Regions from separate parts of the Paenibacillus sp. EPM92 genome, predicted to be linked through region 2. Evidence: predicted binding sites of a transcription regulator. Region 2 holds the regulator's gene; the other holds the start of a gene.
The links. The regulator CtsR, encoded in region 2, represses protease genes until heat stress. The targets are predictions, from matches to a motif close to ATGGTCAATAAAGGTCAAACA.

Region 1: clpP (ATP-dependent Clp endopeptidase proteolytic subunit ClpP) is a predicted target of CtsR. The motif match lies at 13,241-13,261, and genes of this name have one in related genera.

The regions. Positions count from the first base shown of each region.
Region 1 is NZ_BCPS01000029.1:18,160-34,763, forward strand. It holds gene hisJ (histidinol-phosphatase HisJ) at 1-547, shown strand, start outside; gene JMF85_RS05685 (ribose-phosphate diphosphokinase) at 648-1,598, shown strand; gene JMF85_RS05690 (tetratricopeptide repeat protein) at 1,779-3,527, shown strand; gene trxB (thioredoxin-disulfide reductase) at 3,562-4,509, shown strand; gene JMF85_RS05700 (ROK family glucokinase) at 4,700-5,650, shown strand; gene rapZ (RNase adapter RapZ) at 5,946-6,845, shown strand; gene JMF85_RS05710 (gluconeogenesis factor YvcK family protein) at 6,842-7,831, shown strand; partial or broken gene whiA (DNA-binding protein WhiA) at 7,837-8,762, shown strand; gene JMF85_RS05720 (HPr family phosphocarrier protein) at 8,988-9,257, shown strand; gene JMF85_RS05725 (copper amine oxidase N-terminal domain-containing protein) at 9,709-11,487, shown strand; gene JMF85_RS05730 (hypothetical protein) at 11,711-12,523, shown strand; gene clpP (ATP-dependent Clp endopeptidase proteolytic subunit ClpP) at 12,603-13,184, opposite strand; tRNA gene JMF85_RS05740 (tRNA-Arg) at 13,318-13,392, opposite strand; gene JMF85_RS05745 (sugar-binding transcriptional regulator) at 13,637-14,665, shown strand; gene gap (type I glyceraldehyde-3-phosphate dehydrogenase) at 14,726-15,733, shown strand; gene JMF85_RS05755 (phosphoglycerate kinase) at 16,022-16,604, shown strand, end outside.
Region 2 is NZ_BCPS01000015.1:2,534-18,301, forward strand. It holds gene cysS (cysteine--tRNA ligase) at 1-970, opposite strand, end outside; gene cysE (serine O-acetyltransferase) at 960-1,628, opposite strand; gene gltX (glutamate--tRNA ligase) at 2,033-3,484, opposite strand; gene ispF (2-C-methyl-D-erythritol 2,4-cyclodiphosphate synthase) at 3,525-4,010, opposite strand; gene ispD (2-C-methyl-D-erythritol 4-phosphate cytidylyltransferase) at 4,007-4,714, opposite strand; gene JMF85_RS02665 (PIN/TRAM domain-containing protein) at 4,814-5,911, opposite strand; gene pssA (CDP-diacylglycerol--serine O-phosphatidyltransferase) at 6,063-6,800, opposite strand; gene disA (DNA integrity scanning diadenylate cyclase DisA) at 6,877-7,926, opposite strand; gene radA (DNA repair protein RadA) at 7,975-9,342, opposite strand; gene clpC (ATP-dependent protease ATP-binding subunit ClpC) at 9,510-11,954, opposite strand; gene mcsB (protein-arginine kinase McsB) at 12,027-13,103, opposite strand; gene mcsA (protein-arginine kinase activator protein McsA) at 13,133-13,651, opposite strand; gene JMF85_RS02700 (CtsR family transcriptional regulator) at 13,688-14,149, opposite strand; gene pdaA (delta-lactam-biosynthetic de-N-acetylase) at 14,661-15,416, shown strand; rRNA gene rrf (5S ribosomal RNA) at 15,572-15,688, opposite strand.

The sequences.
Region 1 (16,604 bases), on a different contig from region 2:
AGCCGAGATCGAGCGTCTTGTGAAGGCGTATCCATGGGATTACGTCATCGGCTCGGTTCATTTTCTGGGCGAATGGGACATTACGGACTACCGGCAAACCGATGGCTGGAAAGAACGCGACGCCTACGAAGTATACAAGCAATACTACGACGCCGTCGGCAAGGCTTGCCGAACCGGATTCTACGATTACATCGGCCATATCGACGTCATTAAGCGATTCGGCTTCAAGCCCGAGCAAAGCGTCGAACACCTCGAACGACAAGCGCTGGAGGCGGTCCGGGCGGCGGGCATGGCGATCGAATTGAATGCGTCGGGGCTGCGGATGCCGGTGAATGAGATGTTCCCGAGCCGGCGCATGCTGGAATACGCCCTGGAGCTTGGAATTCCGCTCACCATCGGCTCCGATGCGCATCAGCCGGAGCGGCTCGCCCAATATTTGGATCAAGCCGTCGATTTGTTGAAAAATGTCGGATTTAACGAATTAGCCACATTTAAGGGCCGGAAACGGACGATGGTGCCTATTGGTTTCGATTCTTTTCATGTATAATGAGGGAGTGGAAGCATTCTAAATTTTATGTAAACGCTCAAGACTTCCGAGTCTGGGCATCGTCAAACGAACCACGTAACAACAGAAAGCGGAGGTAACCATGTATACCGACAAATTGAAGATTTTCTCGGGTTCGTCCAACCCGAAACTGGCGGAGCGTATTTGTCAAGAGCTCGAAGTGCCGCTAGGTCAGATCAAACTTTCCCGATTTAAGAGCGGGGAAATTTACTGTCTTTACGAAGAGAGCATTCGTAACTGCGACGTGTTTCTCGTACAAACGTTCTCGCATCCGATTAACGAACACTTCATGGAACTTCTCGTGATGATGGATGCGGCGAAACGGGCATCCGCGAGAACGATCAACCTTGTCGTTCCTTACTATGGTTATTCCCGCCAAGAGCGTAAAGCCGCGCCGCGCGAGCCGATTTCGGCCAAGCTGGTTGCGGATCTCCTGACGGCGGCGGGCGCCGACCGTGTGATCACGATCGACCTGCACGCTCCGGCGATTCAAGGCTTTTTCAACATCCCGGTGGATCATTTGACGGCGCTGGATTTGGTTAGTGATTATATTAAAGGTCTGAATATCGAAAATCCGATCATCGTATCGCCGGACGCTGGACGCGCTACGACGGCTGAGAATTTGGCCAACATTCTCGATGCGCCGTTCGCGATGATGATCAAGAAAAGACCCGCTCATAACGAAGCGGTTATTACGCACGTCATCGGGGACGTCGAAGGACGCACGCCGATCATTATCGAGGACCTGATCGATACGGGCACAACGATCGTGAATGTTGTCGAAGGTCTGAAAGAGCGCGGAGCCAAGGACGCTTATATCTGTGCTACGCATCCGGTGTTCTCCGGCCCGGCGCTGCAGCGTCTGGACCATCCGAACATTGCGGAGGTCGTGATCACGGACTCGATCGCGATTCCGGACGATCATTCCGCCCGGTTCAAGGTATTGTCCGTCTCCCACCTGCTCGCCGATGCGATCAACATTATCGTGTCGGGCGGCTCGCTCAGCTCCTTGTTCAAGTACGGCGGAGTATAAAACTTATCCTAAATGTTTTTTCCACACGTCTCCGGCTTTCAAAACCTACGGTTTTGGGCCGGATTGTGTTATAATTAGGAATCATTAGAATTCCGGGAAGCAACAGACGATAGCTAACGTCATTCGTTATTCGTATTCGGCGGTAAGCTCTACCGGACGGGTCACGGAGGTGCCTTAACCATGGAGAAGAAAAAACGTGTGCTGCCCCAGACCAGCACCAATGTCGTTCCGATGCAAATGGATGCCACGTTCTTTTTCGAAAAAGCCGTTCAATCCCTGGACCGTTATCATTACGATAAGGCATTGAAGTATTTTCGCCGGGCGGCCGAGTATGAGCCTGAAAATCCGGTCAACCATTGCAATTTGGCTGGGCTTTTGTCGGAAATGGGCAACTACGAGGAATCGAACCGCATTTTGCAGCATGTCCTGGATCAGATCGATCCGGCGATGACGGAATGTTATTTTTATATGGCCAACAATTTTGCCAATATGGAGAATTACGAGTCGGCCGAGAAGGCGATCGTTCATTATCTGGAGAACGATCCGACAGGGCAATTTCTCGAAGAGTCCGAAGAAATGATGGAGCTGCTGCGCCTGGAGCTCGATCGTCCTGCGAAGCTGACGACGATCAAGAGCCGGGAAGGCTTGTTCGAGCACGATCGCGCGCGCAGCATGCTGGAGGAAGGCAAGTTCTCCGAAGCGGTGCGGCTGCTGGAGACCATTATTCGCAACCATCCGGACTTCATGGCGGCGCGCAACAATTTGGCGCTCGCTTATTATTATATGGGTCATTTCGACCGATCGGTGCAGATGATTCGCGAGGTGCTCGAGCTGGAGCCCGGCAATCTGCATGCGCTTTGCAACCTGGCGATTTTCTACCAGCATTTCGGCGACCGCGAGAAGCTGGCGGGGCTGCTGGACATGCTGCGCAAGACGTATCCCTTCCATCAGGACCATGTGTTTAAACTGGCCACGACGATGGGTATATTAAGTGAACATGACAAAGCGTACCGGCTGTTCAAAAGGCTGTTAAAGACAGGCGAGGCCGGACCGGACCCTTGCTTGTTCCACTATGCGGCCGTAGCCGCATACAATACCGGCCGCTGGGACGAAGCGGAGCGGTTGTGGCGGCAAGCGGAGAAGAACGATCCGGGCTCGGATATTCCGAGATTTTATTTGAATATCTTGAACAAGCGTCGCGACGGCGATACGAAGGTTCAGGTGAGCTATCATTATCACCTGCCGTTCGAGGAACAGCTGCGCGGCATGGAGCGTAAGGAAGGCGGCCTGCCGGATCACTTGAAAAAAGATCCGCTCGTCCGTTCCTCGTTCTTCTGGGCGCTGCGGCACGGCGATACCGATACGAAGCTGCAGGTCATTCAGGCGTTTGGTCTTATTGCGGACGATGAAGTAAAGGATGCGCTGACGGAGTTTATTCTAGAGCCGGAGGAAGACGACTATTTGAAAAAGATGGCCGTGTTCGTCCTGCGCAGCATCGGGGTTAAAGATCCGCTGCCGGCGGTGCTGGAAGGCCGTTCGACGACCGTCGCACCGTCGCCGCATTCTCCGAGCCTGCCCGTATGGGACCGGAAATGGCAGCTGGTCATGGAATTGGCGCAGCGTGAAATGGCGCGGCGGTACGATATCGTACAGCAGTACGATTTACAGACCCTTTGGGTAGAATATTTAACGCGGGTATTTCCCGCCGTTCCGAAAATCGCAAAGGTGGAGGGCTGGGCCGCGGCGCTCGAATATTGGATCGCCCGGATGCACCGTCGTCCTGTCAGCTTTCAAGAGACAGCCGACCGTTACGGCGTTTCCGTGGCTACGGTCAGCAAGAACGCCAAGCTCATCGACGAGGCTTGCGGTTTACGCGAGAAAATGGACTCCATTTTCCGAAAGTTTTCCGGACTGGAAGCTCCATCCTAAAAAATAAGCGGGATCTGTAGGGAGGACACCTTCTATGTACAAATCAATCGTAATCGGAACCGGCCCGGCCGGTTTAACGGCAGCTATCTACTTGGCGCGCGCGAATCTGAACCCGCTCGTCATCGAAGGTCCTGAACCCGGCGGTCAATTGACCACGACGACGGAGGTCGAGAACTTCCCGGGTTTCCCCGAAGGCATTATGGGGCCGGAATTAATGGATAATATGCGCAAGCAGGCCGAACGTTTCGGCGCAGAATTCAAGACCGGCTGGGTCAACAAGGTCGATCTGTCGAAACGTCTGTTTAAGCTTAACGTCGAGGGCTTGGGCGATATTGAAGCGGAATCGCTGATTATCTCGACGGGTGCTTCGGCGAAGCTGCTCGGCATTAAGAACGAGAAGGAAAGCATGGGCCGCGGCGTCAGCACATGTGCCACATGCGACGGATTCTTCTTCCGCGGGAAGAAAATCGTCGTGGTCGGCGGCGGCGATTCGGCGATGGAAGAAGCGAATTTCCTGACGCGCTTCGCTACGCAAGTGACGCTGGTGCATCGCAGAGCAGAGCTGCGCGCTTCGAAGATCATGCAGGACCGCGCGCGCGAGAATTCGAAGATCTCGTGGAGCTTGAACCGGACTCCGCTTGAAGTCGTGTCGGGCGACAAGGGCGTTACCGGGTTGAAAGTGAAAAACAACGAGACCGGCCAGGAAGAAATCATTGAGACGGACGGCATTTTCGTCGCGATCGGCCATAAGCCGAACACGGATTTCCTTGAAGGTCAAATCGTTACGGATGAGGTCGGCTACATCTTGGTCAAGCCCGGCACTTCGATGACGAACGTTGAAGGCGTGTTCGCGTGCGGCGACGTGCAGGACAGCAAATACCGTCAAGCGATTACCGCGGCGGGAAGCGGATGTATGGCCGCGCTCGATTGTGAGAAGTTTCTGGAAGGACACATGGTGCACGACTGGAGCCAAACGCTCTAAAAGGCCGTCTGCATAAAGCGTGGAACAAACTTGTTCCACGTTTTTTCCCGTGGACTCTTCTTGACCTCCCGGGTGGGTTGCCTTATAGTTGGAACATGGAGCGCTCATCCTGAGCGGCTGGACAAGACCATAAAGCTCGAACACATACAAAGTTAGACGATGCGATTATTTATGAGGTGAGAAGACGGGTATGGGCGATCAAGTGTATTTGGGAGTCGATTTGGGAGGCACCGCGATTAAGGTAGGTTTGTGCGACGAACAGGGCAATCTGCTGCAAACGGACGAAGGGCCGACCGGAACCGAGCACGGCCCCGATGTAGTGCTGGAAAATATTGCGCAGTATGCGCGTAAACTTGTAACGGAATCCGCATATACATGGGATCAAGTGGCCGGAATCGGTGCCGGGATCGCGGGGTTTCTGGATATCCCGGAAGGCTTTGTCAAGCTATCTCCCAACCTGGGTTGGCGGAATGTGCCGGTCAAAAAAATTCTTGAAGAGAAGCTCGGCAAACCGGTCAAAATCGATAACGACGCGAACGTGGCCGCTCTTGGCGAAGCTTGGGCCGGCGCGGGCAGAGGCATCGCGAATATCGTATGCTACACGCTTGGAACGGGCGTAGGCGGCGGAATCATTATCAACGGCCGCATCTATCAAGGCTCGAACGGTATGGCCGGTGAGCTCGGTCATATGATCATCGTGCCGGATCTCGAAGCGATCGATTGCGGCTGCGGCAAGAAGGGCTGTCTCGAAACCGTATCTTCGGCGACGGGCATCATCCGTATGGGGAAAGAGGCCGTAGAGCGCGGGGAGCATACCTCGCTTGCGCTCGTGGAGAACATTATGGCCAAGGACGTGTTCGATGCTGCGAAAACCGGCGATGAGACGGCGCTTCGCATTATCAACCGCGCCGCTATGTACCTCGGCAAATCGATGGCCACCGTGTCTGTCGTGATCAACCCGCAGCGTTTCGTCGTAGGCGGGGGCGTGTCCAAAGCCGGCGACATTCTGTTCGATGCGATCCGCAAATATTACCGCGAGTGCACGCAGGAAACAGCGCAAGAGGGCGTGGACATCGTGCCGGCCATCCTCGGCAACGACGCCGGTATCGTTGGCGCCGCAGGTTTGAACCTGCGCGGCTAATTTTTGAAAGCAAGGTTCGCAGGTCAAAGCGCGAACCTTTCATATACTATAGCGAGGATTGCTGCGAGCGGCGGCTGTTAACTAGCTGCGATTCGTGATCGGGAGGAGAAACACCCGGAAAGTTTACGTGGCTACTTTAAAATTCGGTCTTTACCCTGCTGCTTTTGTTCTTTAGAAACCGAATTTTAACTGAGCTTGGAGGGAGTTTCTCCGGACGCGGAAACCTATCGCAAAGGTAGCTTGTCTCGCCTCCACGCAGCAACTCCGAGCCTAACAAAGGAGTGCTACAGTCCCCATGGAAGAAATGCAAAGCCTAGGCAAGCTGGTCATCATTACCGGCATGTCGGGCGCGGGCAAAACGATCGCCGTGCAGAGCTTGGAGGATTTGGGCTTCTTTTGCGTAGATAACCTGCCTCCGGTGCTCATCCCGAAATTTGCCGAACTGATCGAGCAATCGAAGGGCCGCATCGGCAAAGTGGCGCTCGTGATCGACTTGCGCGGCCGCGAATTTTTCGATTCGTTGTCCGAGTCGCTGCGCTACTTGAACGAGAATTACACGTTAACGTACGAAATCTTATTTCTGGATGCGACCGATTCCGCACTTGTTCAGCGTTACAAGGAAAGCCGGCGGAAGCATCCGCTTGCGCCGAACGGAGCTCCGCTTGAAGGGATTCACCAAGAGCGGAAGCTGCTGGAGGAGCTGAAGGGACTTGCCACGCAAGTCATCGATACGAGCAGCTTGAAACCGGTGCAGCTTAAAGAACGTATTGTATCCAGGTTTACGAACCTCGAGACGGGCATCATCTCCATCAATGTGATCTCATTCGGCTTTAAGTACGGCATTCCGATCGACGCCGATTTGATCTTTGATGTGCGCTTTTTACCGAATCCGCATTATATCGATCACCTTCGCCCTAATACCGGCCAAGACCCGGACGTATATGAATACGTGATGAAATGGAACGAGACTCAGGATTTTTTGACGAAGCTGCTCGATATGCTTCATTTTTTGGTGCCGCAGTACAAAAAAGAAGGAAAGAGCCAAGTCGTTATCGGTATCGGCTGCACCGGAGGCAAGCACCGTTCGGTAGCGATCGCCGAATATCTCGGCAAGGTGATGGCTAACGGCGAGACGGAGATTGTCCGTGTGAGCCACCGGGATTCCGAGCGAGATCGGGTTGAGGTGAAACAATGAGCTCTGATCGGGAGAGCGCAGCCTATTTACCGCGAATCGTTGTGCTTGGCGGGGGCACCGGACTGTCGGTGATGCTGCGCGGGTTGAAGCAGAAGCCGATCGACATTACGGCGGTCGTTACCGTGGCGGACGACGGCGGTAGCTCCGGCATTTTGCGTTCGGAGCTGGAGATCATTCCTCCCGGCGATATCCGCAACGTGCTGACGGCGCTTGCGGACGTAGAGCCGCTGCTGGGCCAGCTGCTGGAATATCGATTTGATAAAGGCAATGGATTGGCAGGCCACAGCTTGGGCAACCTAATGCTGGCAGCGATGCGCGATATTACGGGCGACTTCGTGACCGGCGTGCGGGAGCTGAGCCGCGTGCTGGCCGTGCGCGGCCGCGTGCTTCCATCCTCGGACCAGGCGCTGGTGCTGCGGGCGGAGATGGAAGACGGCAGCATCATCGAAGGCGAATCGAAGATTCCGAAAGCCGGGGGCGTAATTCGCCGCGTTTCCATCGAACCGAAGGACGCGCGAGCTTTGCCGGAGGCGTTGGAAGCGCTTCGGGAGGCGGATGCCATCCTTGTCGGCCCCGGCAGCTTGTATACGAGCATTTTGCCGAATTTACTCGTACCGGAAATTACGAAGACGATTGTGGAATCGAAGGCGCTGAAGATGTTCATCTGCAATGTGATGACGCAGCCCGGAGAGACGGACGATTACAAAGTGAGCGATCATCTAAAGGCGGTTCGCGACCATGTCGGCGAAGATTTGTTCGATTACGTCATTGTCAACAACGGCGAAATTCCCGAGCAGGTGCAGGCGAGATATGCGGAGCAGGGCGCCAGGGTCGTTCGTCTCGATCTGGACGAGGTAACCAAGCAAGGGTACAAGATCATCGCCGACAAGCTTGTTTTGTTCCGCACGTATTTGCGTCATGATGCCGAGAGGTTAAGTCAGCACATTTATCAACTGGTGGAAAGCTGGATGTTCAAGAAGAGGTGATTTCTGTGTCCTTCGCCGCACAAACGAAAAAAGAGCTAACGCTCATGGAGTCCGACCGCTGCTGCGAACGGGCTGAGTTATCCGCACTGATTCGCATGAACGGTACCGTACAGCTGACAAGCCAAAAAATCGTGCTGGACATCTCGACGGAAAACGCCGCGATTGCCAGAAGAATTTATTCGCTGCTCAAAAAAACGTTTCATGTGCACACTGAGCTGCTTGTACGGAAAAAGATGCGGTTGAAAAAAACAACGTATATATCGTGCGCGTACCGGTACAAGTACAGGATATCCTCAAGGAGCTGTACATCGTCTCCGAAGGATTCCACTTTACGGACGGCATCGAACCGGGCATCATTAAACGGAGCTGCTGTAAGCGCGCATACTTGCGCGGAGCGTTCCTGGCCGGAGGCTCGGTAAACAACCCGGAAGGCTCGTCGTACCATCTGGAGATTTACTCGATGTACGAGGAGCATTGCAAAGCGATCTGCAAGCTGGCCAACGAATTCGACCTGAACGCCCGCTGTATCGAACGGAAGAAAGGTTTCGTCTTGTACATCAAGGAAGGCGAGAAGATTATTGAGTTCTTAAGTCTGATCGGCGCGCATCAAGCGCTGCTGCGCTTCGAGGACGTCCGCATCATGAAAGACATGCGCAATTCGGTTAATCGGCTGGTTAACTGCGAAACGGCGAATTTAAACAAGACCATCGGCGCTGCAGTCAGGCAGATCGATAACATCCGGCTGCTGCAGAAGGAAGTCGGGCTTGAGAACTTGCCGGAGAAGCTGCGCGAAGTGGCCGAGATCCGCTTGAAGCATCCTGACATGAATTTGAAGGAAGTCGGCGATATGCTGAAAGGCCATGTAAGCAAATCGGGTGTCAACCATCGGTTGCGGAAGATCGACGAGATGGCGGAGAAGTTGCGAAAATAAGAACTTTAGCCGGTTCAAATATAGATTTTTTGTGGAAATCATCAAAAATTCTAGTGCAGAACGCCGAAAAATGCTATACTAGTTGAAAAATCGCATTTTTGCGATTACAGCTGTTTATCGCTGTAAGCAAGTCAGTCTACCGTTGCAATTTGTAAAAATAAAATTTATCTATAGGGTGATTTGCCCTTCATGGATGAGCTAATAAAAGTAGGGGGTATTGGTTGCATGTCGAGACGCCCAGTAGTCGTTAAGTTGAAAACAGGCCTTCATGCCAGACCGGCGGCACTTTTCGTACAGGAAGCAAACAAGTTCTCTTCCGAGATTTTCGTGGAGAAGGACGAGAAGAAAGTGAATGCCAAAAGCATCATGGGGATTATGAGCTTGGCCATCAGCACAGGGACCGAAGTTCACATAAGTGCCGAAGGTTCGGACGCAGAGCAGGCTGTAAACGCTTTAGTCACCTTGGTCAGCAAAGAGGAATTGGAGAACCAATAAGCAGAGTCGCAAGCTTCCGGGAGGAAGCTTCTTCCCTTCCGGGGATTGCGGTAATGGTATCGGTATTCGCGAATCACGGCAGTCTGTTTCAGATAGAACAGATTGCTGGAAGCGAACGACAGAGATGAATGCGCTTGCAATTTTCGTGCCTGCGGCAGACCGGTAAAGCGAGGCAGGATCGTTAGCGGAAATTTCGCTCGCGGCGTAATTGGTGGCATTTGTGCTCGTGGTCGCGTAGTGGGAAAACATGAACGGGAGGCCTCGATTTCCTGGAGGGGAGTCGAGGCTTTTGTATGTTTAAAATTGTACATTTCATGAACATCTGGCTAAACGGCGACTAATACTCGAAACACGCGGCAAATGGGGCGCAACCTTTTATAGGCAGCTATCGTCTAAATTGTCGTCGTATATTGGTATCCTGAAACAGACAGAAGAGGAGAAGAAACAACACATGAGACGTATGAAACAGGAACTGGCCTTATTGCTGGTTTTCACACTATTGCTCGGGACGTTTGGCTTCAGCGCATCGGCTGCTGACAAGAAGGAATCTTCGGTATCGTCAGGGACGACGTACGTGCTGCTGTACTTAAATAAAGCGGAAGCGTTCTTGAACGGGGAGCAGGTCACGCTCGACGCCCCGGCAACGATTATCAAGGATAAAATGTTCGTTCCGGCGAAATTTCTGGGCGATGCGTTCGGCATGAAAGTCGAATGGAACGAGCAGACGCGGATGATCGAGATGGAGACGCCGAACGCGCAAATTTTGCTCGACAGCGATAACAAATCCGTCTGGATCAACGGTTATTGGATGCGCTTTGAGGACGCGGCGGCGATCGTGAACGGCCGCTTGATGGTCAAACTCACTTGGCTGGCGGATTACATGGGCGCCCGTTATACATACAACGACGAGCTTAAACGCGTCGAAGTGTTATATGTGAAGACGCCGCAAGGCATCTATATCCCGGATACCGGCAACTCCAAGCCGGTAGCCAAGTTCAGCTTCGGCAAGTCGGTCTACAAGATCGGAGAGCCGATCAAATACGTCGATTTGAGCTACGATCCCGATGCCGAGGGCATTGCGAAGTTCGACTGGAAGGGCCGCCAGGAAGCGATCTTCACGCCGGGCACCTATCCGGTGACCTTGACGGTAGAGGACATTCACGGGAACCGGAGCGAGCCCTACACGCGCTATCTGGTTATCGGCAAGGAGACCTATCTGAATGAGGTGGAGTATCCGATTTACCGCAGCCCGGTAGGCTCGTTCATCAAGACGAACTGGTCCGTACTGTGGAGCAATTTCCACGAGCTGCCGGAGCTGCCGAAGCAAGTGACGGAAGACAAATCGCGCAAGCTGCTTGTCAGCGACAGTCCCGAGACGTTCGAGCAGCAAGGGATTTTGTATCAGGATACGATCGAAGGCAAGGGTCGCCTGTACGCAGACCATATTAACGGTACGAACGAAAAAGTGACGATGGCGATACTCGCCAAAAATATGACGGATAAGCCGGTCACCGTCAGAACGACGAACAAAGGCGAAGTATGGCCTTCCGTATATGCGAACCTGATCGGAAACGAAGCGACAGTTGACTTCCTGCTCGGCGACCCGCTGAACGAGAAGCTGACGATTCCGCCGAATCAAACGTTCGTCTATAAACAAATGCCGGACTTCTATCCGGGTCAAGGCGTGAACCTGTTCTATGACGTCGAAACGGACGGACTGGTGCAGTTTTCGTTCATCGCCTCCAGCCAGATCTCGCAAAACTCGCTGACGTTACCGCTGCTTCCGTTCAACGGACACGTGCGCGGCTCGTTCCCGGTGTCCGAGGTGCAGTGGAACATCGACGCGACCACCTTCACGAGCCCGTCAAGGCTGATCGTCGGGGACGGGAAGATCGATCCGTTCCAGCCGGGCTACGATACGATTCGGATGCAGCAGGTGAACAATGACGGCAATTATGGGGTTGTGTACAAAATTCACGCCGATAAGCCGCGCAAAATGGCGGTTATGATTTTGCCAAAGGGCGGTGTCTTTAAAGGTCCGTTCAAAATCAACGGCGAAATTCGCCTTGTGCCGGAATCCGGCGTCATCACGGCGTTTGACGGCATGCAGATTCTGGCTAAAACGACGGGGACGGAAGAAGCGCTCGATATCGAGTTCAGCCCGCCGGCCGGTTCGGCGTTCCCCATCGATTTAATCTTCTACCCGCTCGACGAGCGTGAAACCAAGTAACGAACGAAGCCTCCCGGTTCTTTAGCGGAATCGGGAGGTTTTTTGTGCGAATGGCGGGATGCCCGAAGCCTTAAGCACGATGGAGTGAGCGCGTCTTGATGTCAGCCGTCAGTCAACCGTCATCGAAACGTTATTCGATCCCGCGTAACCTTCGCGTCTCCTGAACCGTTATAGAAAACGAGCAGGTCAATTTTTGGAAACCAAGCAGGGGGGCGCAGGTAACATGGGAATCGGACGGCATGCTCCGGAAAATTGGATGAGAGTGACAGGTTGGAGCTTATTTGCAATAGGTACGCTGTTTATACCTTATGTTCCCTGGTATATCTTGGGCGGCATCCGCGAGGAAGAAATCGGATGGTGGGGGTTCTTCGCCGTCATCGGCGGGCTTGTCGTCGGAGTCTGTACGCGGATGTACCGACTGGGCTCGCTTCCGGTGAAACGAGGCCTGCTGCTGCTTGGTATCGTCGGCATGGCTTTCGTCGTCTTGGGGCAGGTGCCCGCCTTGTTCAGCTGGCTGATGTACGGGGGCAGCTTCGTACGCCATTGGATGCCGTGGGAACGGATCGGGTTCGGGCTTGGCATGCTGCTGCACATCTGGCTGGCGGTCACGGCGTTAATGACGGCGGTCGTATCAGGCTATGCATTAACCGGCCGGATGGAGCCGGAGCTGCGGCTGAGGGCGAGGGAGGGTGCGATTTATTTCGCTCTACTCGCGGCAGTTATCGGGGGGTGGTGGGGCTGGGACCGCTATCAAAGCTCGCATTGGATCGCGCAAACGGTTCCGGCGGACGGAAGCTTGGAGGTTCCCCGCGATAGCGAGGTGCGGGTTGTGTGGAAGGGCCGGCACGACAGCATGGGCATGCGCGTTCGTTACGCAGATTCGCCGGATACACCGGTCCCGGGAGAGACCGCGGGTTCCGGCGGCGGTATGAGCTACAGGCCGGAGGGCGGCTTTGCTCCCGGAGCGCGTGTGCAGATCACCGTAGAGGCGGGGCGGCGTACGCATACGTTCACGTTCACTACGGCGTCGGAATAACCCTGCCGTCTGGCGATATGACAACAGCCCTGACCCCGCGGCAGGAGAGCCGTAGAGTCAGGGCTGTTACAGGTTTGGTTTAGATCCGCTCGATGACGTTGTCGATCAAGCCGTAGTTTTTCGCTTCTTCCGCGGACATGAAGTTGTCGCGGTCGGTGTCCTTCTCGATCCGCTCGAACGATTGTCCCGTGCGCTCCGCAAGGATCGTGTTCAACTTGTCGCGCATCTTCAGAATGCGCTTCGCGCGAATTTCGATGTCGCTCGCTTGGCCTTCCGCACCGCCGAGCGGCTGGTGGATCATGACTTCGCTGTTCGGCAGCGCATAGCGCTTGCCTTTGGCGCCTGCCGCCAGCAGGAATGCACCCATCGAAGCGGCCATACCGACGCAGATCGTCGAAACGTCCGGCTTAATGAACTGCATCGTGTCATAAATCGCCATCCCCGAAGTGATCGAGCCGCCGGGACTGTTGATATACAGGCTAATGTCTTTGTCCGGGTCTTGTGCGGCCAGGAAAAGCAGTTGCGCGATGATCGAATTGGCTACAACGTCGTTGATTCCGCTACCGAGAAAAATAATCCGGTCCTTAAGCAGGCGCGAATAAATGTCATATGCGCGTTCCCCTCTTGCATCCGGTTCGACAACCATAGGAATAAAACTCATGTGCTGCAGCCTCCTTTTATAATTAAACTATATCCATCATAGCGGAAATTCAAACAAAGGTCAAGAAAGGTCAAACAAAGAGTAAAAAAAACAGCCATCACGTGAAGTTAGGGCTGATTGTCGTTAGTATAGATGGCGCGCCCGTAAGGAATCGAACCTTAATCTCAGGCTCCGGAGGCCTACGTCATATCCATTGGACCACGGGCGCGTATGATGTTGTGCAAGTCACAAAGAGTGACAGCAAAATTTATTATAAGACATTCTCCAATGAATTGCAAGTCAAAGTTGATGTCTTTTTTTAGGCGGATATCTACTTGAATGTGGAATCAAATTGAATTATAATGGGAACATCTAAGTGAGAAGCTTAGTTCTTTTTTTGGGTCATGTGGGACTGAAAATGTATCACCGGGACAAAAAGAGTCCCAACAGAGAGCGATGTGAGATTCGAGGCCATGCGAGATATTCTGGATATTCAGAAGCAGCTTCTGCCCGACCTGCTCGAAACGATGAAAAAACGGTACACGATTCTGCAGCACATTCTTATTTCGGGAGTCGTCGGACGCCGTACGCTGGCGGTTTCGATCGGATCGACCGAGCGGGTGCTGCGCGGTGAAGTCGATTTTCTCAAAGAACAGGGCTTGCTTCAGATCGATGCTTCGGGGATGCGAATCACCGATGCGGGCCGCGTTCTGCTCGAGAAGATCGAGCCGCTGGTCAAAGACGTATTCGGATTGACGGAGTGGGAAGAGCTCATTCGCGACCGATTCGGCTTGAAGCAGGTGGTGATCGTGCCGGGGGATTCGGAAGTTTCGCCGCATGCGAAGAAGGAACTGGGCCGCGCCGGCGCTTTGGTGGTGCGAAAGCTGGTTAAAGAAGATGAAGTCATCGCCGTTACGGGTGGCTCAACGATGGCGCAGGTGGCCGATCAGTTGAATGCTACGGCGTCGATGAAGAGCTGCTGGTTCGTCCCCGCACGAGGCGGACTTGGCGAAAGCGTGGAACTGCAGGCCAACACGGTGGCGGCTACGATGGCCAAGAAGGCCGGCGCCCGATACCGGCTGCTGCACGTGCCGGACCACTTGAATGAAGAGGCCTACCAATCGTTGATGCAGGACGATCATATCGCCGAGATCATTCAGTTCATCCGCCGGGCAAGGATGGTCGTACACGGCATGGGAGATGCTATGGTCATGGCAAGACGCCGGAAGGTCGATCCGGAAACGACGAGCAGTTTGCAGCGCGAAGGAGCGCTCGCGGAGGCATTCGGCTACTACTTCGACCGAAGCGGCCGCATTTTGCACAAGATGCCTACGGTAGGTCTTCGCATCGAAGACATTCACGAGATGGATACGGTCATCGGCATCGCGGGCGGGAAGAGCAAGGGCGAGGCGATCGTCGCCGTTCTCCGCCACGGTCACGAGGATGTGCTCGTTACGGATGAGGCTGCCGCCGCTGAAATCGTAAGAAGCTTGACATCTTGACGGGTTTATACCTGTCTTGACATATATAAAAAGAAACCATATTTTAGGAGGAACTTTCTCATGGCAACGAAAATTGGTATTAACGGATTTGGACGTATCGGACGTAACGTGTTCCGCGCAGCGCTGAATAACCCTGAAGTTGAAGTCGTAGCCATCAACGACTTGACGGATGTTAAAACATTGGCTCACTTGCTGAAATATGACACGACGCACGGCAAATTGGACGCTACGGTGGAGTCGACGGAAGGCGCATTGATCGTGAACGGCAGAACGGTTAAAGTCTTTGCCGAGCGCAACCCGGAAAATCTGCCATGGGGAGCTAACGGTGTTGAAATCGTCGTTGAATCCACCGGTATTTTCACAGCTAAAGAGAAAGCCGAGCTTCACTTGAAAGGCGGCGCGAAGAAAGTTATCATCTCCGCACCTGCTACGAACGAAGACATCACGATCGTGCTTGGCGTTAACGAAGATAAATACGATCCTGCTGCACATACGATTATCTCCAACGCATCCTGCACAACGAACTGCTTGGCGCCATTTGCGAAAGTATTGAACGACACGTTCGGTATCGTAAAAGGGATGATGACGACGGTTCACTCCTACACGAACGATCAATCCGTGCTCGACCTGCCGCACAAAGACTTGCGCCGTGCACGTGCAGCTGCCGAGAACATCATTCCGTCCACGACCGGTGCAGCGAAAGCCGTTTCCCTCGTATTGCCTGAGCTGAAAGGCAAATTGAACGGTATGGCTATGCGCGTGCCAACACCTAACGTTTCCGTAACGGACCTCGTAGTTGAAGTCAGCAAAAACGTAACGGTTGATGAAGTTAACGCAGCTTTGAGAGAAGCGGCTAACGGCCCGCTGAAAGGTATCTTGAACTACACCGAAGAGCCGCTCGTATCCAGCGACTTCAACGGCGACCCTGCTTCCTCGACAATCGATGCGTTGTCCACGATGGTTGTCGGCGACAACATGGTGAAAGTTGTTTCCTGGTACGATAACGAGTGGGGCTACTCCAACCGCGTCGTGGATCTCGTTAGCTTCATCGCGAAAAAAGGTCTGTAAGATCGCTTGAAACCCATTGTGGTGATGAACTGAAACTCAAGTTCGACCAATAGCGCAGGGACGGCATTTGTCCGCTTCCGGCAAGCCGGTATCGGTTTGCACGGGAGCGGGCCAACGCGGAGTTCCCTAGCGGGAGGTGCGGGCGAGACGCAGATCATGACCACAATTTTTGTGTGCGGGTAAATGTGCCTAATTTGTGAACAGATAGGGAAAATTCGGATAGAGAGCGAAAATTAAAGAGAGAATGCGGGAAAGAATATCGAGTAATCAATCGGGAGGCGACGAGAAATGAACAAGAAAAGCGTGCGTGACGTCGAAGTTAGCGGAAAACGGGTATTTGTGCGGGTGGATTTCAACGTACCGCTGGAGAACGGCCACATTACCGACGATACGCGGATTCGTGAAACTTTGCCGACCATCAAGTATTTGACCGAGCGCGGCGCGAAAGTGATTCTGGCGAGCCACTTGGGCCGTCCGAAGGGACAAGTTGTGGAGGAGCTGCGCTTAACGCCAGCGGCCGCTCGTTTGTCCGAGCTGCTCGGCAAGCCGGTTTTGAAAGCGGATGAAGCGATCGGCGACGCGGTCAAAGCGCAAGTCGCAGCGTTGAACGACGGCGACGTGCTGCTGCTTGAGAATGTTCGTTTCTACGCCGGTGAAGAGAAGAACGATCCGGAGCTGGCCAAGTCGTTTGCGGAGCTGGCCGACCTGTATGTGAACGACGCGTTCGGTGCTGCTCACCGCGCTCATGCTTCGACCGAAGGCATCGCGCATCACTTGCCGGCCGTTTCCGGCCTTCTGATGGAGAAGGAGCTTGATGTGCTCGGGAAAGCGTTGAACAATCCGGAGCGTCCTTTCACTGCGATCGTCGGAG
Region 2 (15,768 bases):
AGATACAGTTTTCAATGCGGGCTAAGCTGCCTTTGGCCTGCTCCACGGCCTCGTCGCTGAAATTGAGCGGGTTGCGGTAATGGCCCGACAGCATGAAATAACGAATGACTTGCGCGGGAATCGTCTTCAAGAGCTGGTGTACGGTTATGCCGTTGCCGAGCGATTTCGACATTTTCTCATTATTGATATTGACGAACCCGTTATGCATCCAGTAATTAGCCATCTGATGCCCGGTTAAACCTTCGGATTGCGCGATTTCGCATTCGTGGTGCGGGAATGTCAAATCCTGTCCCCCGCCGTGAATATCGATCGTCTCGCCCAAATATTTGCGAACCATGGCGGAACACTCGATGTGCCACCCGGGGCGGCCGTCGCCCCAAGGGCTCGACCAGCTGATTTCACCGGGCTTCGCCGCTTTCCAGAGCACGAAATCTTGCGGGTTCTCTTTGCGCTGATCGACATCGACACGGATACCGAACTGCAGTTCGTCGAGATTTTGCTGCGACAGCTTGCCGTATTCCGCAAACTTCGACGTGCGGAAGAATACGTCGCCTCCCGCTTCATAGGCAAGCCCTTTGGCTTCAAGGCCCGAGATGAACGCGATAATCTCGCCCATATTTTGGGTCACTCGCGGATGCACGGTCGCTTCACGAACGCCGAGCCCTTTCGTATCTTCATAATACTTTTGCACGAACAAGTCGGCTACTTCAGGAACCGTCGTTCCCATTTCTGCCGCCTTCTTAATCAGCTTATCGTCCACATCCGTAAAATTAACGACATACTTCACGTTGTACCCGATCGATTCGAGATATCGACGCACCACGTCGAAGAAGATGACCGGCCGTGCATTGCCGATATGAATATAGTCGTAAACCGTCGGCCCGCATACGTACATGTTTACTTGTCCCGCTGTGAGCGGCTTAAACTCATCCTTGTTGCGGGTTAACGTATTGTAAATCTTAAGCGTCATGAGATTCGCTTCCTCCGTTCTTTCGTTCCGATTCCAGGTGCGTCACTTTCGTTTTCAGTTCATCGACCTGCTCCTGCAGTTGGCGGAACATCTCGATGACCGGATCCGGCAAATTGTTGTGCTCCAGCCGTCCGACGCGCACCCCGTCCCGCTTCACGATCCGTCCCGGGATGCCGACCACCGTACTGTTCGGCGGCACTTCCGACAGCACGACCGCGTTCGAGCCGATCCTTGAATTTTCTCCGACCGTGAAGGAGCCCAGAACCTTGGCTCCGGCCGAGATGACGACATTGTTACCGAGTGTCGGATGCCGTTTGCCCTTCTCTTTCCCCGTACCCCCGAGCGTCACCCCGTGATACAGCAGCACGTCGTCCCCGATCTCGCACGTTTCCCCAATCACCACACCCATGCCGTGGTCGATGAAAAACCTTCTGCCGATCTTCGCCCCCGGATGAATCTCTATGCCTGTCATGAAGCGGCTGACTTGAGAAATGATTCGTGCGATCGTAAACCAGCGCTTCTTATAAAACCAATGCCCCACCCGGTGCGCCCATAGCGCATGCAAACCGGAGTAAGTAAATACAACCTCGAACCAGCCTCGCGCGGCAGGGTCATTCTCAAATATCGTATCGATGTCTTCTTTCATTCTGCTGAACATAGCTGGGACCCCACTTCCCCTGAACCTTGATAAAATGCCGCAATAACAAAAAACCCCTGCAGCCCGATTCGGCTGCAGAGGCGTTGTTCTTCGCGGTTCCACTCTGCTTGGTTGAACGAACCCGCAGCTTCGCGCGGCCCGTCACTCCCATCTTCATCGTTCGTATCGTGAACGCTACGGTAAAAACTACCCTGATGAGCGACAGCGGATAACCCTGGTCTCCGCTGAAAGTCAGATCGTCTTTACGGCTCCCGGGTGCACTTCCGCCGAATAAGGAATGGACAACTCGCAGCCGGCCGTCTAAGCCGGTCGTCCTCTCTGGGAATCCTCATATCTGCGTACTTTCCCGTTCGTCGCCGTTGGCATATGGTATTGTTTAAGATGTTAGCAGAAAACTAGACGCATTACAATAACTTCTTCAGACGTGCAAGCACGGTATCCCGGCCCAGAAGACGGATCGTCATATTCAGGTCCGGACCGTGCATTTGGCCGGTCAAAGCGACGCGGATCGTCATAAAGAGAGGTTTGCCTTTATAGCCGGTTTCCGTCTGGACCGCTTTGACCAAGGCTTTAATCGTGTCCACACTGAAGTCAGATGCGCCTTCCACCTGCTTCTGGAAGCTGCCGAGCACGATCGGGGCGTGTTCTTCGGCGAGCATAGCCTTCGCCTCGTCATCCAGCTGCACGTCCTCGCGGAAGAACAGCTCGGAGACCGGTACGATTTCCGCCGCGTACCGAAGTTGATCCTGATACAGCCCCACCAACGCGCGGACCCACTCGGCCTGTTCGTCGCTCAGCGTCGCGGGCAACCGTCCGGCCTGCTGCAGATGCGGCAGTGCGAGCGTTACGATTCTCTCCGGATCGGCTTTTTTAATATATAAATTATTCATCCAGTTAAGCTTATCCATATCGAACACGGCCGGGCTTTTCGACACACGGTCCAAGTCGAACTGGGCAATCAGCTCGTCCTTGCTGAAAATTTCCTCTTCGCCTTTCGGGGACCAGCCCAACAGCGCGATAAAGTTCATCACCGCTTCCGGCAGGTAGCCGAGCGCTTTGTACTGCTCGATGAATTGAATGATCGACTCGTCGCGCTTGCTCATTTTCTTGCGGTCCTGGTTCAGAATGAGCGATAAATGCGCGAATTCCGGCGTCGGAAGTCCAAGCGCTTCGTACATCATAATTTGACGCGGCGTATTCGTCAGATGCTCCTCGCCGCGGATGACGAGCGTGATTTTCATCAAGTGATCGTCCAGGATCACGGCAAAGTTATAGGTCGGAATCCCGTCCGGGCGGACGATAATAAAGTCGCCGATACCCGCGGACTCGAACTCGACATGCTCCCGGATGCGATCTTCGAACGCAATCACTTTATTGGCCGGCACGCGAAAACGGATGGACGGCTTGCGCCCTTCGGCCCGGTAAGCTTCCGCTTGCTCCGCTGTCAAGTGACGGCATTTGCCCGAATACATCGGCATATGGCCGGCCGCTTCTTGCTCGGCGCGCTCCGCCTCCAGCTCGGCCTCCGTGCAGAAGCAAGGATAGGCGTTCCCTTCGCGCAGCAGCTGCTCCACGAACGGTTGATACAGATCGAGCCGTTCGGTCTGCCGGTAAGGCCCGTACGGTCCGCCGATGTCGACGCTCTCGTCCCAATCGATGCCGAGCCAGCGCAGGCCTTCCAACTGACTATCCACACCGGACTCCACGTGCCGACTCTGATCGGTATCCTCGAAGCGTATAATGAACTGCCCCTCATGCTTGCGGGCATATAAATAGTCGAACAATGCGGTACGGGCGCCCCCGATATGTAAATGTCCGGTCGGACTCGGCGCATACCTTACGCGAATATTTGCCATGACCCCATTCTCCTTCCGTCTCCCTTGAAACTAATACTCGTTATGATAGCACACCTTGAACCAGACAGACAATCGCCTGCGCGGCGATGCCTTCCCCTCGTCCGGTAAAGCCGAGCTGCTCGGTGGTCGTCGCCTTGACGTTCACCTGCGACGCTTCCGCGCCGAGCGCAGCGGCAATCCGTTCCACCATAGCCGGAATGTATGGAGCCATCTTCGGCTTCTGCGCGATGATCGTACAATCCGCGTTGCCGAGCCGATACCCCGCTTCCGTCGCCAGCTTCCATATGTGCAGCAGCAGCTTGTAGCTGTCCGCATCCTTGAATTCCGCATCCGTATCCGGAAAATGCTTGCCGATATCCCCCATCGCCAGAGCGCCGAGAATAGCGTCGCTTAACGCATGCAGCAGCACATCCGCATCGGAATGACCGAGCAGTCCTTTCTCATAAGGAATTTCGACGCCTCCGATGATGCATTTGCGGCCCTCGACCAATTGGTGCACATCAAACCCTTGCCCTACGCGAATCATTGGCTTCCCTCTCCCCTGACGTTTCGTAGTATCCACGCCGCCCAAGGCAAATCCTCCGGCGTCGTAATCTTAATGTTATAATAATCGCTTTCGACAACCGATACCTGCCGCCCGAGCCGTTCCACCAGCATCGCGTCGTCCGTACCCGTGAAGCCTTCTTCTCGCGCTTTCGCATGCGCCTCCAACAGCAAGGCAAGACGAAAAGCTTGCGGGGTTTGAATCGCCCACAAGCTGCTGCGGTCCGGCGTCGCCTCTATGACGCCTTCTCTGTTCACGATTTTGATCGTATCCTTCACCGGTACGGCAAGCACCGCCGCTTCCGTCAATTCGGCTTGCCGCAAGCAAGCCCGAACATGCGTTTCCGCTGCAAACGGGCGCACGCCATCGTGAACGAGCACCCATTCGACGCGGTCCCCCAGCGCCGACAGCCCTTGACAGACGGAATCTTGGCGTTCCTTCCCGCCTGCGAGGATTGCGGTTACTTTAGAGAGACCGTATGCCCTCACATAAGACCGGCAGCGGTCTACATCGCCCGCTCCCGTCACCAGCACGATTTCGTCCACGAACGGCATCCGATTGAACGCCGATAATGTATGAACCAGAATCGGCTTGTCGTCTAACTGCAAATATTGTTTGCTTTCCCGCGTGCCCATGCGCGTACCTTTACCGGCCGCCACAATGACGACGCCAACGCCTGTGTTCAAACCGTCCACCTGCCCAAACCGTCTGGCGTTTTCCTCGCAGCCCGCATTCTCGCTTCATCTGCTTACCCCGGAAAAACGCATCCTCTCTATCATAACGCTTTAGAGCGCTTTTTCCAATAGTTTCGGTTTGGCGAAAATCATCCGGCCTGCCGACGTCTGCAGCACGCTTGTCACCAGCACATCCAGCGTCGTTCCGATAAAATCGCGTCCGCCTTCCACGACAATCATCGTGCCGTCATCCAAATAAGCGACGCCTTGACCGTGCTCTTTACCGTCCTTAATCACCTGAACGAGAATCTCCTCGCCCGGCAGCACGACCGGCTTGACCGCATTGGCCAAGTCGTTAATGTTCAGCACCGAGACGCCCTGAAGCTCGCACACCTTATTCAGGTTGAAATCGTTCGTAATCACTTTGCCCTGCAGCACTTTCGCCAGCTTCACCAGCTTGCTGTCCACTTCGGAGATTTCTTCGAAGTCTCCTTCATAGATCAATACCTTAACGTCGAGCTCCTTTTGAATTTTGTTCAAAATATCAAGCCCTCGGCGTCCCCGGTTGCGCTTCAGCAAATCGGAGGAATCGGCAATATGCTGCAGTTCCTCCAGTACGAATTCGGGTATGACCAACGTCCCCTCAATAAAACCGGTCTTGCAGATGTCGGCGATTCGCCCATCGATGATGACGCTCGTATCTAAAATTTTGTGTTCCTCAAAACCTTTCACTTCACCAGGGGCCCGGCGTGTCCGATCCCCGGCGCGCTTTTCCAGCATAGCCACGAGCTCTTCTTTTTTGACCGTCCCCAGCCTATAGCCGGCGTACCCCAGCACGCCGATACACAGCATATGCAGGAGCGGATTGGAAAAGCCCGAGCGCTCAAGCGGCTGCAAGATCAGCGAAGACACGAGCAGTCCTACGCCCATACCGGTCGTACCGGCTAACAAATCGGTAACCGGCACGTGAGCGACACGCTCTTCTCCGCTGCGGATCATCCGCAGCAAATATGCGAGCGTCCATCCGCTTACGGAATAAAACACAAGCGCGCCGATCGCGAACATCCAAACGGCTTGTCCTTGGATCGTTTCTATCCCGATGACTGATGCTATGACTTCAAAAAAAGGTTTACCTAACGTATCACTCCACCCGTTCCCCAATGCTCCCCCGACGACGGCAAACAAGAGCTGGAACCATTTTTTCATCATAGTCTTCACCTCCATAAAATCCTATTTTGCATTCTAGTTACAATTATGAACCAAAAGCTCTCTGCCTAATCGTAGCCAAGGTAAGAAAATGCAAAAAAGCATTTATTTCCCTTTCGGAAAATAAATGCTTTTCATTTTCGCTTTGTTCCGTTTAGATGGCCGTGGTCTTGGACTCCGGCTCATCTACCGCTTTTTTTCGTTTGCGGCGGAGGAAGAAGAAGACTCGATCAACGTTTTTTTTTAGCCCGTACAGCGCATATAACAGCAGCGGTACGAAGATCATCTTGGATAAGGTACCCGGGAATTGAATCGCCAGGACGACGGCGGCAATCACGACGACCGGCGTAATCCAAATCGCCGCTTTCGGGATACCGATTTTCTTAAAGTTCGGATACTTCACGGTGCTGATCATTAAATAGGACAAGAGCAGCGTCGACAACGCAAGCACGATCGTATTCAGTTCTTGGTGAAACAGCGCAAGCGTACACAGAACGCCGCCTGCAGCTGGAATCGGCAAGCCGATAAAGTAACCCGGCGTTCCGGCAACTACATTGAAGCGAGCGAGACGCAAAGCCCCGCAAATGGGGAAGATGGCGGTGACGATCCAAGCGGCAGCTGCATTCAGCTCCGTGAAAGCGACGACATACATAATGAATGCCGGGGCAACGCCGAACGAGATGACATCGGACAACGAATCCAGTTCTTTGCCGAATTCGCTTTGCGCATTAAGCGCCCTTGCTACGCGACCGTCCAAACCGTCAAGCAGCATCGCCACGATCACCATGATAGCCGCAAGCTCAGGTTTATTGTTAAATACGGAGATAATCGCGATAATACCCAGAAAAAGATTCCCAATCGTGAACAGGTTCGGGAGAGATTTTGCTATCATGTATTTGATCCACCTCTGGTTTTACTGTGCCCCAATACCAATATGTATATGAGGCCACCTTATGATTGTATGCAAGTTAGATATGTCTGTCAATGAGTACCTGATCTTGGATACGCTTCAAGCCTTCTTTTATGGTCCGGGCCCGCACTTCGCCGATCCCGTCCACTTCATCCAGCTCATCGATGGTCGCCATCATAAGGTGCGGAAGCTGCCGGAAGCGTTCAATCAGATTATTGATGATAATCGACGGCAGCCGAGGAATTTTGTTCAACACGCGGTAGCCGCGCGGCGACACGATTTCTTCCGCGCCGGCGGAAATATGCGGATAGCCGAGCAATCTTGAGATCTGCGCATGATCGAGAATTTCATCGCTGGCAAGCCGTTTCAACTGTGCGAACACGTCCCTGACCTTCTCTTCGTTGCATTCCTTAATATAATCTTTGACGAGCAAATAAGCCTCGCGTTCTGTATTGCCTACCAATTCCTCGAGCTGCATGCTGATCAAACGCCCCTCGTTGCCGAGTTCGTTGATATATCGATTAATCTCCGCTTTAATCCGCAGCACCATTTCAATCCGTTGGATGACGCTGGTGACGTCGTGCAGCGTAACGAGCTCCTCGAATTCGGAAGCTCCCAGATTCGTCATATCCTGATCGAGCACAGACTTATATTTCTCAAGCGTTTGGATCGCCTGGTTGGCCTTCGTTAGTATGACGCCGATGTCCTTCAACGCATACCGAAGATTTCCTTGGTACAACGTAATGACATTACGCCGCTGGGAAATGGACACGACGAGCTTCGAGGTTTGCTTCGCTACCCGTTCGGCCGTACGATGCCGGATCCCGGTTTCCGAAGAGGAAATCGAGGAATCGGGGATAAGCTGCGTGTTGGCATACAAAATACGTTTCAAGTCCTCGCTGAGAATGATCGCGCCATCCATTTTAGCCAATTCATATAAATAATTCGGGGAAAAATCACAGTTAATGGAAAATCCCCCATCCACAATTTCCATGACCTCCGGACTGTAGCCGACTACGATCAACCCGCCCGTTTTGGCGCGCAGCACATTCTCGAGTCCGTCCCGAAACGGGGTGCCCGGCGACACCAGTTGCAATAATTGGCTCATTACGTCGCGTTTTAGATCTTCCTTGCTCAAAGATGTCCCTCCTGACGACTAAACTAAAGCGGCGGACAGCGCTTCCGCAACGGTCTGCACGCCAATGATTTCGATCCCCTTCGGGGGTGTCCAACCTTTTAAACTTTTCTGAGGCATAATGACCCGTTTGAAGCCGAGCTTCTGGGCTTCACGGACGCGCTGATCGACGCGGGACACGCCGCGCACTTCCCCGGTCAATCCCACTTCACCGAATACAACATCGAACGGCTGGGTAGGCTGATCGCGAAAACTTGATGCGATGCTGACGGCAACCGCCAAATCGACGGCCGGCTCATCCAGCTTCACCCCGCCCGCCACGTTCAGATATGCGTCTTGATTTTGGAGAAACATGCCCATCCGCTTCTCCAGTACGGCTATAATTAACGAGAGCCGGTTGTGATCATATCCGGTCGCCATACGCCTCGGGGACGGAAAGTTCGTCGTTGAAATCAACGCCTGCAGCTCCACAAGCACAGGCCGGGTCCCCTCCATGCTGGCGACGACCGTCGAGCCGGCAACGCCGAGCGGGCGCTCGGACAAGAACAGCTCGGACGGATTGTCGACTTCGACCAACCCGCTTTCGCGCATTTCGAAAATCCCGATTTCGTTCGTCGAGCCGAATCGATTCTTAACGGCCCGAAGCACCCGGTATGAATGATGCCGCTCTCCTTCAAAATACAGAACGCAATCGACCATATGTTCGAGGAGACGAGGCCCAGCGATAGCCCCTTCCTTAGTAACATGGCCAACAAGTACGGTTGCGATACCTTTAACCTTGGCGATCCGCATAAAATGCCCGGTGCACTCGCGAACTTGGGAGACGCTTCCCGGTGCTGACGCCACGGCCGGATGGTACACGGTCTGAATCGAATCGATAACGATAAAATCGGGCTGCACCTCTTCGATCGCCGCCTCGATAAATTCCACATTCGTCTCGCTCAGCACGAACAGAAGGGGCGATACCGCCTGCAGGCGATCCGCGCGTAGCTTGGTCTGCCGTACCGATTCCTCGCCCGAGATGTACAGCACCTTTAACATCTGCGCCGTGAGCTCATGCGAGGTTTGAAGCAGCAGCGTCGATTTCCCGATACCCGGATCGCCTCCGACCAAAATTAACGAGCCCGGCACCAAGCCTCCGCCGAGCACCCGGTTCAACTCCTTGTTCCGCGTGACAATCCTGGCTTCTTCACTGCTTTCTATGTCTATGATCGAAATCGCTTTTTCTTTCTTATTGGTAATCGAAGTGTGCGAGCCCCTGCTCTTGCTGACCGTCTCCACTTCTTCGACGAACGTATTCCATGCTTCACAGCCAGGACACTTGCCCAGCCATTTCGGCGATTCATACCCGCATTGCTGGCAATAAAATTTCGTTTTCGTTTTGCTCATATTTCTTCTCCCGACTTAAGTTCCATTACAAAGTTTACCATGCCTAAGAATCCTTGAAAACCCTTATAGCCATGTCAGGCAAAATAAAAAAAGCTTTCGTCCAAAGCTGTATGCAAATAAAGAAAAAACCCGCTGCCGGTATACCCGACAGCGGGAAAATCTGTTTCCTAGGCTTCCGTGCCTACGCTTTGATTTCGTTGAACGACAAGTTCGCCATCCTTCTCATCAATCGTTAATGTATCGCCTTTCGAGATGTTTCCGCGAAGCAGCTCTTCGGACAAGCGGTCCTCGATATGCTTCTGAATGGCCCGGCGCAGCGGTCTGGCTCCAAAGCTCGGATCGAAGCCCTCTTTAGCCAAGAACGCCTTCGCGGAGTCCGTCAGCACGAAGTCGACGTCCTGCTCCTTAAGACGTTTACGCAGCTCGTCGGCCATCAAGGTTACGATTTGCGCGATATGCGTTTCGTCGAGCGAATGGAAGACGATGATTTCGTCGATCCGGTTCAAGAATTCCGGACGGAAGCTTTTCTTCAGCTCGCCCATCACTTTGTCTTTCATGTTATTGTAGTCTCTGCCCGCATCGTGCGCCGCGGTAAAGCCCAGCGTCGAATTTTTCTTAATGACGTCCGCGCCGACGTTGGAGGTCATAATAATCAACGTATTGCGGAAGTCGACCGTACGGCCTTTGGAATCGGTCAGACGGCCGTCCTCGAGCACTTGAAGCAGGATGTTGAACACTTCCGGGTGCGCCTTCTCGATCTCGTCGAGCAGGACAACCGAGTACGGCTTGCGGCGGACCTTCTCGGTCAACTGGCCGCCTTCTTCATAACCGACATATCCCGGAGGCGCGCCGACCAGACGGGATGTCGAGTGCTTCTCCATGTACTCGGACATGTCGATCCGGATTACCGCGTTCTCGTCGCCGAAGAGGGACTCGGCCAGTGCACGCGCCAGCTCTGTTTTCCCAACCCCGGTCGGGCCAAGGAAGATGAACGAGCCCATCGGGCGTTTCGGGTCTTTCAGACCGGCTCTCGCACGGCGGATCGCACGGCTGACGGCTTTCACCGCTTCGTCTTGACCGATAACGCGGTCATGCAGAATCGATTCCATTTTGAGCAGGCGTTCCGTTTCCTCTTCGGCCAATTTGACTACCGGGATGCCGGTCCAGCTGGCGACCACCTGTGCAATATCCTCCGGCGTTACCTCGGAATCGGTGCGGCCTTGCTTCTCTTTCCACTCGTTCTTCGTGGAATCGAGCTCTTCGCGCAGCTTTTGCTCGGTATCGCGGAGGGATGCCGCCTTCTCGAACTCTTGGCTTTGCACCGCAGCATCCTTCTCTTTGCGGATATCCTCGAGCCTATTTTCCATATTTTTCAAATCTGGCGGTACCGTGTATGAGCGAAGTCTCACTTTGGAGCTCGCTTCGTCAATCAAGTCGATTGCTTTGTCCGGTAAGAACCGGTCCGTAATGTAACGATCGGACAGTTTGACCGCTTGCTCAATGGCTTCGTCCGTAATTTTCACGCGGTGATGCGCTTCATAGCGATCGCGCAAACCGTGCAGGATTTGGATCGCTTCTTCCGGCGACGGCTGATCGACCGTAATCGGCTGGAAGCGTCTTTCAAGCGCCGCGTCCTTCTCGATATATTTGCGATACTCGTCAAGCGTCGTCGCGCCGATGCATTGCAGCTCGCCGCGAGCCAGCGCCGGCTTCAGGATGTTGGAAGCGTCGATCGCGCCTTCTGCACCTCCTGCGCCGATGAGCGTATGCAGCTCGTCGATGAACAGAATGATGTTCCCGGCTTGACGAATTTCGTCCATGATTTTTTTAAGGCGATCTTCAAATTCACCGCGGTATTTCGTTCCGGCCACCACCGAACCCATGTCAAGGGTCATGACGCGTTTGTCTCGCAGTGTCTCCGGAATTTCATTAGCCACTATTTTTTGCGCGAGGCCTTCGGCAATCGCCGTTTTACCCACCCCGGGCTCCCCGATCAAGACCGGGTTGTTCTTGGTCCGGCGGCTCAGCACTTGGATGACGCGCTCAATCTCTTTGCTCCGGCCGATAACCGGATCCAGATTGCCTTCCTTCGCGTAAGCCGTCAAATCGCGCGCTAGGCCATCCAGCGTCGGCGTATTCACGTTAACGGGATTGCCGTGGCTCGGCGATACGACCTCGCTGCTGCCCAGCAGCTGCAGCACTTGCTGACGCGCCTTGTTAAGGCTGACGCCGAGGTTGTTAAGCACGCGCGCCGCCACGCCCTCGCCTTCGCGAATCAGGCCGAGCAGAATGTGTTCGGTGCCGACATACGTATGGCCGAGTTTGCGGGCTTCGTCCATCGACAGCTCAATTACCTTTTTCGCACGAGGCGTGTAGGCGATATTGGTAGGTTGTTCTTGACCGCGGCCGATGAGCGATTCGACTTCGTCTTGAATTTTCTCCAGGCCGAGGCCGAGCGCGATCAAAGCTTTAGCCGCGATCCCTTCGCCTTCGCGAATCAGTCCGAGTAAAATATGCTCGGTTCCGATATTGTTATGACCCAATCGGACTGCTTCCTCTTGAGCCAAAGAGAGCACTTTCTGCGCACGTTCCGTAAATCTGCCAAACATCATGAGTAACACCTCCAAGATTGGTATACATTTTATTTATGCTGCGTTAACCACAAGACGAGGCTTATCCTGATGTCAGCGAGCTTCATCCGATTCGGACATTTTATCCCGGATCAGCTGCGCTCTTCTAATGTCTCTTTCTTCAGGCGATAGCTTTTCTCCTGCTGTTTGCTGCAAAAAACCTGGTTGCGTCATCACCAGCAGTTCATTCAGCGCCTGAGGAGACACTTTCTTGATAAAGCCCATATCAATGCCTAGCCGCACATCTGAAAGCCGCTGGGCCGCTTCCTTGGAATCCATAATAGCCGCATACGATAAAATTCCGAAAGAACGGCTTACCCGGTCGAGCAGCTTCGCTCTGCTTTCTTGCGCCAGCTTTTGGCGTGCCGCCCGTTCATGCTCAATGATTTGCCGGACGACACTGTGCAGGTTATCGATAATTTCTTCTTCCGATTGACCCAGCGTAATTTGATTCGAAATTTGGAATAAATTGCCCAGTGCCTCGCTGCCTTCCCCGTACAGTCCTCTCACCGCCAGCCCCACCTGTGTGATGGCCGACAAAATCCGGTTAATTTGCTGCGTTAGCACAAGCGCCGGCAAATGAATCATGACCGAGGCTCGAATGCCGGTTCCCACGTTAGTCGGACAGCTTGTCATGTAGCCCCGTTTCTCATCAAACGCGTACTCCAGATGGCTTTCGAACAAATCGTCGATCTGATTCGCCAAGTCCCACGCTTCCTTAATCTGAAAACCGGGGCACAAGCATTGTATTCGAAGATGGTCCTCTTCATTCACCATGATGCTGATCGATTCGTTGTCGGACAAAATGACCGCGCCGTTCCGCGACTCGTTAGCGAGCGCCGGACTGATCAAGTGTTTCTCCACGAGCACCCTTCGCTTCAACTCATCCAATTCGGACAACGGGAGCAGCGTAAACCGGCTGATCGTATCGAGTTCTTCGTTCCCGAGCACTTCGGATACTTTATCGAGCACTTCCTTGGATTGTTGGTTCGTCGCCAGCATAGGGAACGGGTACGCTCTTACGTTGCGGGCGATACGGATTCGGCTGCTGATGACGATATCCGAGTCCGGGCCATCTCCCTTCATCCAATCGCTTAACGCATTTTCCGTAAAGCGGTGCACTTCCGCCATTAGGAATCCTCCTCTCTATCGTCCATCGTTTAAGCTTCTGATATTTTTCGTTCCAATTCCCGAATTTGATCTCGGATCTTTGCCGCTTGCTCAAATTCTTCTTTCTCAATGCGCACAAGCAGTTCTTTCTTCAGCGAGTCGATTTCGCGTTTATATTGAATTAACCCGCCTGATCGTTTCGGAACCTTGCCCGTGTGCACAATATTGCCGTGAACCCGCTTGAACAACGGATCCAGTTTCTCTGTAAAATGCTTGTAACACTCGCTGCAGCCGAATCTTCCGACTTTGCTGAACTGACTGTACGTCAAGCCGCAGTGTTCGCAGCGTGTAGGTTGAATTTTAGAAGCAGACGCATTGTGCGAAGACGGCTCGAAATCAAGAAGCCCGCTCAGCAGGTTGTGGATTGAAAATCCGTTCGGAGTGCCCGGAATGAGCTCCCCCTTCTCTCTGGCGCATGTTTCGCAAATGTGAAATTCGGTTTTCTCGCCATTCAGTATTTTCGTAAAGTGAAGCGTCGCTTGTTTCTTTCCGCATTCCTGACAGATCAAGACGGCCCCTCCTTCAGTTCATGAATTGAAGGTTAATTATTTGCCCAGCAGCGATATCAGCATCGCTTTCAACAGCTTGGCGCGAATTTCGTCCCGCAGCGGCAGCTTTAAGGCCAACACTTCACGGGCCATCGCCGCTTTCATTAAGCATGCTTCCCGCCGGGTAATGTACTTGCCTTCCTCGAGTTGATACAAGAGCCCTTCAGATGCGGTCTGGTCGATGTGCGTGCCTATATTCTGGAAAATAAAGTCGAGCACCGTACCCTGCGAATGCAGCCCGATTTTCTGAATGCGTATGTACCCTCCGCCGCCGCGCTTGCTTTCGACAACGTAACCTTTCTCCAAGGTAAAGCGGGTACTGATCACATAATTGATTTGCGATGGAACGCAATTGAATTGATCGGCCAGTTCATTGCGCTGGATCTCGACCACGCCGTCGGGGCTCTGCTGCAAAATTTGCTTCAGATACTGTTCAATGACTTCTGAAACATTGCGCATCCATTTGACCTCCACGACTAAAGTTGAAGAAAACGTCAAAGGTTTAGTCTTGTTTCTGACTTTGACTTTCTTTGACTTTAAAAACATTATAGCAGATTTACACAAGAATGCAACTATTCCCTAACGCCTTAAACCTCATGCGCTGATGCATATTCTGACCTCATTTCGGACCTCATCGATCTACAGTTATTATGTTTAAATTCAGTGGGATTATGTTTTCATTATTTACATGGCTCTCCACGATATACATCAAGGACTCAAATCGGCTATCCACATCTATTTCCGTCATCTGATTACCAGGGTGCTTCAACCTTCGATCACCCCTCAGCAATACCCAGACTATGGGAAATCAACCACTACACCCCCTCGGCACCCTTAGCGGACAACACATATCCGTTCCAGACGGTGGCACAATACAGTGTATGAACGGCGTGGCAGCTTTGTCTACGTTGCTAATCTGACCGTAAGGAGTGAACCTATTTTGAAACGGATCTGCTACTTCGTCCTCACTGTGGCACTGGCCCTGGTTAGCCAGTTCTCGATCTCAGCCATTCCAGCCTATGCTGACGGACCCTATCATTTCGGATTTAAAAAAAGCGTAAACGGCCAGTTACCCTCCATCGATGAAGAAGGCTTTAAATCATTGCTGCAAAAATATGAAGCGATCTTCACCGGAGATACTTCCCAAAAAGAATTATATTTAACTTTTGATAACGGCTATGAGAATGGGTATACGTCCCGAATTCTGGACGTGCTGAAACAAAAGCAGGTGCCCGCCATTTTCTTTGTCACAGGCCACTACGTCACAAGTCAACCCGAGCTGCTGAAGCGGATGGTGCAAGAAGGTCATCTGATCGGTAATCATTCTTGGCATCATCCCGACATGAGTCAAATTTCTGCGGACCGCATTCGTGAGGAATTAACGAAGGTCAAGACAGAGGTTACCGCCGTAACAGGGCAACAGGAAATGCGATATTTACGTACCCCACGGGGTATATTTAACGAACGGACGTTGGATGTAAGCAAACAGCTCGGCTATATCAACGTATTCTGGTCGATCGCCTACAAGGATTGGGACACGAAGGATCAGAGAGGGGCGAAATACGCCTATGATAAAGTGACTTCGCAGCTTCATCCTGGAGCGGTTATCTTGCTTCATTCGATTTCCAAAGATAACACGGATGCGTTGGCCAGCATTATCGATGAAGCGCGTCGGCAAGGTTATGTGTTCAAAAGTTTGGGGGAAATGAGTGTTCGAACGCCTTAAGCAAGACAAAGAGCCAGCGAGAACGGGGCAGTATTACGCTCATGCTGGCTCTTTGATTTTTTATTCATAGCTGAATCATGATGCGTGATCTCCGCTATTTGCGGTAAAATAAATAAAAGCCCGGTTGGATAAATTCCAAACGGACTTTTATGGATGCTTGGCGACGTTCTACTCTCCCAGGACCCTGCGGTCCAAGTACCATCGACGCTGGAAGGCTTAACGTTCGTGTTCGGGATGGGTACGCGTGGTTCCCTTCCGCCATCATCACCAAACGGATGTTGATGCTTCTGCCGCGAAACATCAGATCTTGCCATTCAAGGCGGCTTGCACCTTGAAAACTGGATACGAAACT